Regions from separate parts of the Paenibacillus sp. WLX2291 genome, predicted to be linked through region 2. Evidence: a T-box and tRNA genes for the amino acid it is inferred to sense, from the RefSeq annotation. Region 2 holds a T-box; the other holds one or more tRNA genes.
What was found. The T-box of region 2 lies ahead of ileS (isoleucine--tRNA ligase). A T-box ahead of a tRNA ligase gene usually reads a tRNA of that ligase, here a tRNA-Ile.
Positions count from the first base shown of each region.

Region 1: it encodes a tRNA-Ile, which carries the amino acid that the T-box ahead of ileS (isoleucine--tRNA ligase) is inferred to sense. The anticodon was not compared.

Region 1 covers NZ_CP176755.1:960,630-964,361, reverse strand. Annotated here, with positions in the region: rRNA gene ACDE64_RS04195 (23S ribosomal RNA) at 1-957, opposite strand, end outside; tRNA gene ACDE64_RS04190 (tRNA-Ala) at 1,108-1,183, opposite strand; tRNA gene ACDE64_RS04185 (tRNA-Ile) at 1,206-1,282, opposite strand; rRNA gene rrf (5S ribosomal RNA) at 1,308-1,424, opposite strand; rRNA gene ACDE64_RS04175 (16S ribosomal RNA) at 1,563-3,115, opposite strand.
Region 2 covers NZ_CP176755.1:3,805,420-3,809,151, forward strand. Annotated here, with positions in the region: gene ileS (isoleucine--tRNA ligase) at 1-2,129, opposite strand, end outside; T-box leader at 2,196-2,471, opposite strand; gene ACDE64_RS16290 (DivIVA domain-containing protein) at 2,632-3,225, opposite strand; gene ACDE64_RS16295 (RNA-binding protein) at 3,533-3,732, opposite strand, start outside.

The DNA of each region.
Region 1 (3,732 bases), 2.8 Mb from region 2:
TTGACTGAACTTGGTAACCCTTGCGGGCCCCGCATCCAATCAGTGCTCTACCTCCGCGACTCATCTTCCGAGGCTAGCCCTAAAGCTATTTCGGGGAGAACCAGCTATCTCCGGGTTCGATTGGAATTTCTCCGCTACCCCCACCTCATCCCCGCACTTTTCAACGTGCGTGGGTTCGGACCTCCAGTACGTGTTACCGTACCTTCATCCTGGACAGGGGTAGATCACCCGGTTTCGGGTCTACGTCCACGTACTACAGTCGCCCTATTCAGACTCGCTTTCGCTGCGGCTCCGGCTTCTCACCTTAACCTTGCACGGGAACGTAACTCGCCGGTTCATTCTACAAAAGGCACGCCATCACCCCTAAAACGGGTCTGACTTGTTGTAAGCACACGGTTTCAGGTTCTATTTCACTCCCCTTCCGGGGTCCTTTTCACCTTTCCCTCACGGTACTGCTTCACTATCGGTCGCTAGGGAGTATTTAGCCTTACCAGATGGTCCTGGCAGATTCATACGGGGTTTCACGTGCCCCGCACTACTCGGGATCCGTCTCGGAGGGAACACACTTTCAACTACAGGGCTTTCACCTTCTACGGCGGGCCGTTCCAGACCTCTTCATCTACCATATTCCTTTGTCACTCCAAAGAGACGTCCCACAACCCCAAGAAGCAAGCTTCTTGGTTTAGGCTGTTCCGCGTTCGCTCGCCGCTACTGACGGAATCACTCTTGTTTTCTCTTCCTGAGGGTACTTAGATGTTTCAGTTCCCCTCGTCTGCCTCTGCACATCCTATGTATTCAGATGTGAGTCACTGGAGATGAATCCAGTGAGGTTTCCCCATTCGGACATCCCCGGATCAAAGCTTGCTTACAGCTCCCCGAGGCCTTATCGTTGTTCGCCACGTCCTTCGTCGGCTCCTAGCGCCTAGGCATCCACCGTGTGCTCTTACTAGCTTAACCTAGTTGGTGGTCTTCTTATCAAAAGAAGAACCTATTCATTACTCTTCGTTACCGATCCTGTTTGCACAGTGTTCAGTAAGAACAGTCTTCTAAAACGCGATGTTTCGTTTCGGTATCCAGTTTTCAAGGATCAACTTGTCAAAATAATATTGGTGGAGCCAAGCGGGATCGAACCGCTGACCTCCTGCTTGCAAGGCAGGCGCTCTCCCAGCTGAGCTATGGCCCCATATCGGGTATGAAATAAAAAATGGTGGGCCCTGGTGGACTCGAACCACCGACCTCACCCTTATCAGAGGTGCGCTCTAACCAACTGAGCTAAGGGCCCACAATAAAAATGATGAAGATGCATCGCTTGGCAGCGTCCTACTCTCCCAGGACCCTGCGGTCCAAGTACCATCGGCGCTGGAGGGCTTAACGGTCGTGTTCGGGATGGGTACGTGTGGAACCCCTCCGCCATCACCACCAAACGATGACGCGATCTACATCGAGAGATTAACCTCTCAAAACTGAACAACGAAGTGAGTATCGATCACAATTGTGACCCGCGTCGATTGCTCAACGACTTCAATTTGAATGTCTTCGTTGCAGAAGACGATTCTCCATAGAAAGGAGGTGATCCAGCCGCACCTTCCGATACGGCTACCTTGTTACGACTTCACCCCAATCATCTACCCCACCTTCGGCGGCTGGCTCCTTGCGGTTACCCCACCGACTTCGGGTGTTGCAAACTCTCGTGGTGTGACGGGCGGTGTGTACAAGACCCGGGAACGTATTCACCGCGGCATGCTGATCCGCGATTACTAGCAATTCCGACTTCATGCAGGCGAGTTGCAGCCTGCAATCCGAACTGAGACCGGCTTTTTAGGATTCGCTCCACCTCGCGGCTTCGCCTCCCGTTGTACCGGCCATTGTAGTACGTGTGTAGCCCAGGTCATAAGGGGCATGATGATTTGACGTCATCCCCACCTTCCTCCGGTTTGTCACCGGCAGTCTGCTTAGAGTGCCCACCATCATGTGCTGGCAACTAAGCATAAGGGTTGCGCTCGTTGCGGGACTTAACCCAACATCTCACGACACGAGCTGACGACAACCATGCACCACCTGTCTGGAATGTTCCGAAGAAAAGGTACATCTCTGTACCGGTCATTCCGATGTCAAGACCTGGTAAGGTTCTTCGCGTTGCTTCGAATTAAACCACATACTCCACTGCTTGTGCGGGTCCCCGTCAATTCCTTTGAGTTTCAGTCTTGCGACCGTACTCCCCAGGCGGAATGCTTAATGTGTTAACTTCGGCACCAAGGGTATCGAAACCCCTAACACCTAGCATTCATCGTTTACGGCGTGGACTACCAGGGTATCTAATCCTGTTTGCTCCCCACGCTTTCGCGCCTCAGCGTCAGTTACAGCCCAGAGAGTCGCCTTCGCCACTGGTGTTCCTCCACATCTCTACGCATTTCACCGCTACACGTGGAATTCCACTCTCCTCTTCTGCACTCAAGTCACCCAGTTTCCGATGCGACCCGAAGTTGAGCTTCGGGATTAAACACCAGACTTACATGACCGCCTGCGCGCGCTTTACGCCCAATAATTCCGGACAACGCTTGCCCCCTACGTATTACCGCGGCTGCTGGCACGTAGTTAGCCGGGGCTTTCTTCTCAGGTACCGTCACTTCTCTAGCAGTTACTCTAGAAAACGTTCTTCCCTGGCAACAGAGCTTTACGATCCGAAAACCTTCATCACTCACGCGGCGTTGCTCCGTCAGGCTTTCGCCCATTGCGGAAGATTCCCTACTGCTGCCTCCCGTAGGAGTCTGGGCCGTGTCTCAGTCCCAGTGTGGCCGATCACCCTCTCAGGTCGGCTACGCATCGTCGCCTTGGTGAGCCGTTACCCCACCAACTAGCTAATGCGCCGCAGGCCCATCCTTCAGTGACAGATTGCTCCGTCTTTCGTTCGTCGTCCATGCGGACATCGAACGTATCCGGTATTAGCTACCGTTTCCGGTAGTTATCCCAGGCTAAAGGGCAGGTTGCCTACGTGTTACTCACCCGTCCGCCGCTAAATCTCAAAGAAGCAAGCTTCTCATCGATTCCGCTCGACTTGCATGTATTAGGCACGCCGCCAGCGTTCGTCCTGAGCCAGGATCAAACTCTCCATAAAAGTGTTTGACTTGCTCATTTCTTGCTGGCGAGAACATTGCTGTTCTCTATTGTTTGAAGAACCTAAGTTCTTCACTCACTCGTTGTTCAGTTTTCAAAGATCAAGCTCTTTCGTGTGCCGCGATGTCTCTCGCAGCAACTTTTATATCTTATCACGTTTTGTTTCTTTCGTCAAGCACTTTTTTTAAGGAGTTTTTCTCTTTTCAAGTGTTTAACTTGGATCTTCATAATATACCTCACATCGCTATCACTCGTTCGTGACAACTCTTAGATCATATCATGTTATCAATTATTTCGTCAACAACTTTTTTTAAAAAATCATTTAAAAGTTTGTTTGATTGAAATTAATGACATTGTTTATTCTGCTTGTAAAACTGTAAAAGCTTTAAGCGGAACGTTTTATAATTTATCATAATTGAATTGTTTGAGTCAACTATTTATTTAGCATTTTATTATCGATCTACAAAGGTCAACACTTTGTCTTTACAACTTATTTGGTTGATTCCTATTCTAATCTGAAATCCTTTTCTGATCTATGATAAAAATCGGATTATGATATAGATTGTTTTCTAGTATCTAACATTCATGAAATAAGTCTTGGACACTTGTATCTACTAC
Region 2 (3,732 bases):
GCTTCGATCGCTTTGGACGAGTTCAAATAATCGTTCACTGCCAGCGCCTTGTCGACCACGATGATCAGGCTGTTCAGGCGAGACACGATCCAGCGATCCAGCTTGTGTGCTGATAGTTGGAACGGATGCTCTGCCGGATCAAATCCATCAATCGTCGCATACAGCGTCAGGAACGCATGGGTATTGACGAGTGTATCCACCAGCTTGGACTTCGCCTCACCGACGATACCTTTGGAGAAACGTTTGCTGTTCCATGGTGCGCTATCAGATAACAGTGCCCAACGGAATGCATCGGTACCGTATTCGTCGATGACTTCCCATGGATCGATAACATTGCCTTTCGATTTGGACATTTTCTGTCCGCTCTCATCCAGTACGTGACCGGTTGCCATGACAGCTTTGTATGGTGCTTGACCAGTCAGCAATGTCGATACTGCCAACAGACTGTAGAACCAGCCGCGGGTCTGATCGATCCCTTCGCAGATCATATCCGCTGGGTATTGCTGCTGGAACACATCTTTATTTTCAAACGGATAGTGCTGCTGGGCGAACGGCATGGAGCCGCTATCGAACCAAACGTCAATCACTTCCGGTGTGCGCTTCATTTCATATTTGCCACAGGAACTACGTACTTTCACATCATCCACGTATGGCTTGTGCAATTCCAGGTTTTCCGGTACATCGCCGATCGCACGCTCACGCAGTTCGGCAATGCTGTGCGGTGCAAATTGCTCACCCGTTTCTTCACATACCCATACGTTCAGCGGTGTGCCCCAGTAACGATCACGGCTGATATTCCAGTCCACAAGGTCTTCCAGGAATTTACCAAAACGACCATCGCGTACATGACCCGGATACCAGGTTACATCGCTATTGTTAGCAATCAGCTGATCTTTGATCGCAGTCGTTTGGATAAACCAGCTGTCCATCGCATAGTACAACAGCGGCGTATCACAACGCCAGCAGAATGGATAGCTGTGCTCGTAGCGCTCTTTGCTGAACAAGGTATTATGCTCGGACAGATATTTGATGATATCTACATCGCAATCTTTGACAAAACGACCAGCAAAATCGGTCACTTCCGGTACGAATTTACCTTCCAGATCGACCAAGTTAACGAAGCTGATTCCATTCTCGCGGCAAACACGATAGTCATCTTCACCATGCGCTGGAGCCATATGAACGATACCAGTACCGCTAGCATCAGTAACAAAGCCTGCGCCGAGGATGATATTCGTTTTCTCTGCTTTGATGTAGCTAAATGGCGAATCGTACGTTTTGCCTACCAGCTCGGAACCTGGCAGTGTACTCAACACTTCGTATTCGGCTTTGATTGGAGCCATGACTTTTTCAACTAAATTTTTGGCAAGGATATATACTTCGCCATTCTGACTCACACGCGCATATTCCATATCCGGGTTCACTGCCAGTGCTACGTGAGATGGCAATGTCCAAGGTGTTGTCGTCCATGCCAGTACATATTCGCCGCTATCATGCAGCTTGAACTTGGCAGTAGCACTCAGGTCTTTGACATCTTTGTAACCCTGTGCCACTTCGTGAGAGCTGAGCGTCGTCTGACAGGACGGGCAATACGGGCTAACACGGTGCCCACGGTACATCAGACCTTTATCGTGGATGGTTGCCAGAATGTTCCATACGCTCTCGATATATCCATTGTTCAGTGTGATATACGGATTGTCCATATCTGTCCAATAGCCGATTGCTTCTGTCAGATCGCGCCATTGCTGCTCATATTCAAATACGCTTGCTTTACATTCGTTAATGAATTTCTCTACACCGTAATCTTCGATCTCCCATTTGTGGGAGATGCCCAGCTTCTTCTGTACACCCAGCTCCACCGGCAGACCGTGTGTATCCCAACCAGCTTTACGAACGACACGGTAGCCTTTCATCGTGTTGTAACGACCGATAAAGTCTTTAATCACTCGACCTAATACATGACCGATATGCGGTTTACCGTTCGCTGTTGGCGGTCCTTCGTAAAAGACGAAGTTCGGCTTGTCCTGACGATTTTCGATGGAGCGCTGGAATGTGCGCTCCGCATTCCATTTATTCAGAATACGCAGGTCGCGTGCCCGTGCTTTTTCTTTGACATCCACTCTTTGCATGGTTCATTCATCCTCTCTTCATTCAAAACATCCCGCTTGCAAAACATCAAAAAAACCCCGTCCCTGGAAAGGGACGAGGTTGCTCGCGTTACCACCCTTGTTTCATTCTGAATGCCATATCATGCTCATTATAACATGCAATGTCCATTCAAAATGACACTTGTGCCCGCACAATGTATGCGGCGCCTTGATAACGGCAGGCAATCCGGCTTGGCTTACTGATTCATTTCAGCCGCGCTTCTCCGGGGAGATTTTCCATGGTTCGTTGTTCATTGGCTTGCACCGACCGCCAACTCTCTATAGAACAATCATAACCTGTACTGGCCCCATCACAGAATGTATGCAAATGTATTGCGGGGAGTGACACGGGACATAATCCGGTCACAGCTATAAAATATTTATATCGCTTTGTCCGTCAAATGTCAACCATTTCGGCACAACAACGGGCAAATGTCCGTTACCGTCACAACTTGATCATTTGTACGATCCAAGGCTCGTCTTATCAATACAGATCGCTACCGCCGGAACGGCTTTCTTCCGGTTCACGCTCATCTTGACGTTCGCGATTCCATTGCTCGCGGTCACGCTCATTGCGCTCTTGACGTTCGCTGCTCGTACGTTCGAGTTCGCGAGTCTGGTTCTCCAGCGCGTCCCAGCCATCTTGACCGAGAAGTTCCAGCTGCGCTTCAACCAACGTGCGGAAACGAGTACGGTAAATGGAAGCCTGCTTCTTCAGCTCCTCCACTTCCATCGACACCTTGCGTGCTTTGGATAGCGATTCGTTGATAATGCGATCCGCATTTTTCTCGGATTCCTTGATGATCAACTGCGCTTCTTTTTTGGCGTTGTTTTTCACTTCATCCGCCGCTTCCTGGGCAACAATGATCGTTTTGCTCAGTGTCTCCTCCAGGTTTGCAAAATGATCCAGACGCTCCTGAACACCAAGCAGCTGATTTTGCAATTCCTTGTTTTCGCGGATAAGCCCCTCATAATCCTTGATCACCTGATCGAGGAACTCATTCACTTCATCTTCGTCATAACCACGCAGCCTGCGCGAGAATTCCTTATTATGTATATCCAGCGGGGTTAATGGCATGGGTAGACACCTCCTATAATATTCGGGCCGCTAAATTGCCTCATTAGTGATATCATACTTCATTTCGACGCGATTGAATACTATCTTGTACGTAAAGAAGCAGCATGATCACGATATCGGTTGTAGCGACGATTTTGTTGATCTTGCAGCCGTGGCATCATCATATGACATAGACGGAAAATCATGTAAAATGACGGCTTTGCCCGGACAGTCAGACCCTTTTGTATATACACCGGAACATGGTGAATTTGAAACAGGTCGTTACTGTATAGGTTCCACAGACCGCCGTCATTTTCCTCCTTTTCATTTACACAAATTTTCCAATTTTCAAGCGATACCGACCTTTTTTGGTGATTCCCTCAAGCTCCAGCACGCGAAAACGTCCCAATCCCTGCACCGATACCATATCCCCTTCTTTGAGCGGATGAGATGGATCTTCTTCGGGTTTCCAGTTTACTTTGCAGCGTCCTGCTTTGATCGGCACCAGAATTTTGCTGCGGCTAAGCC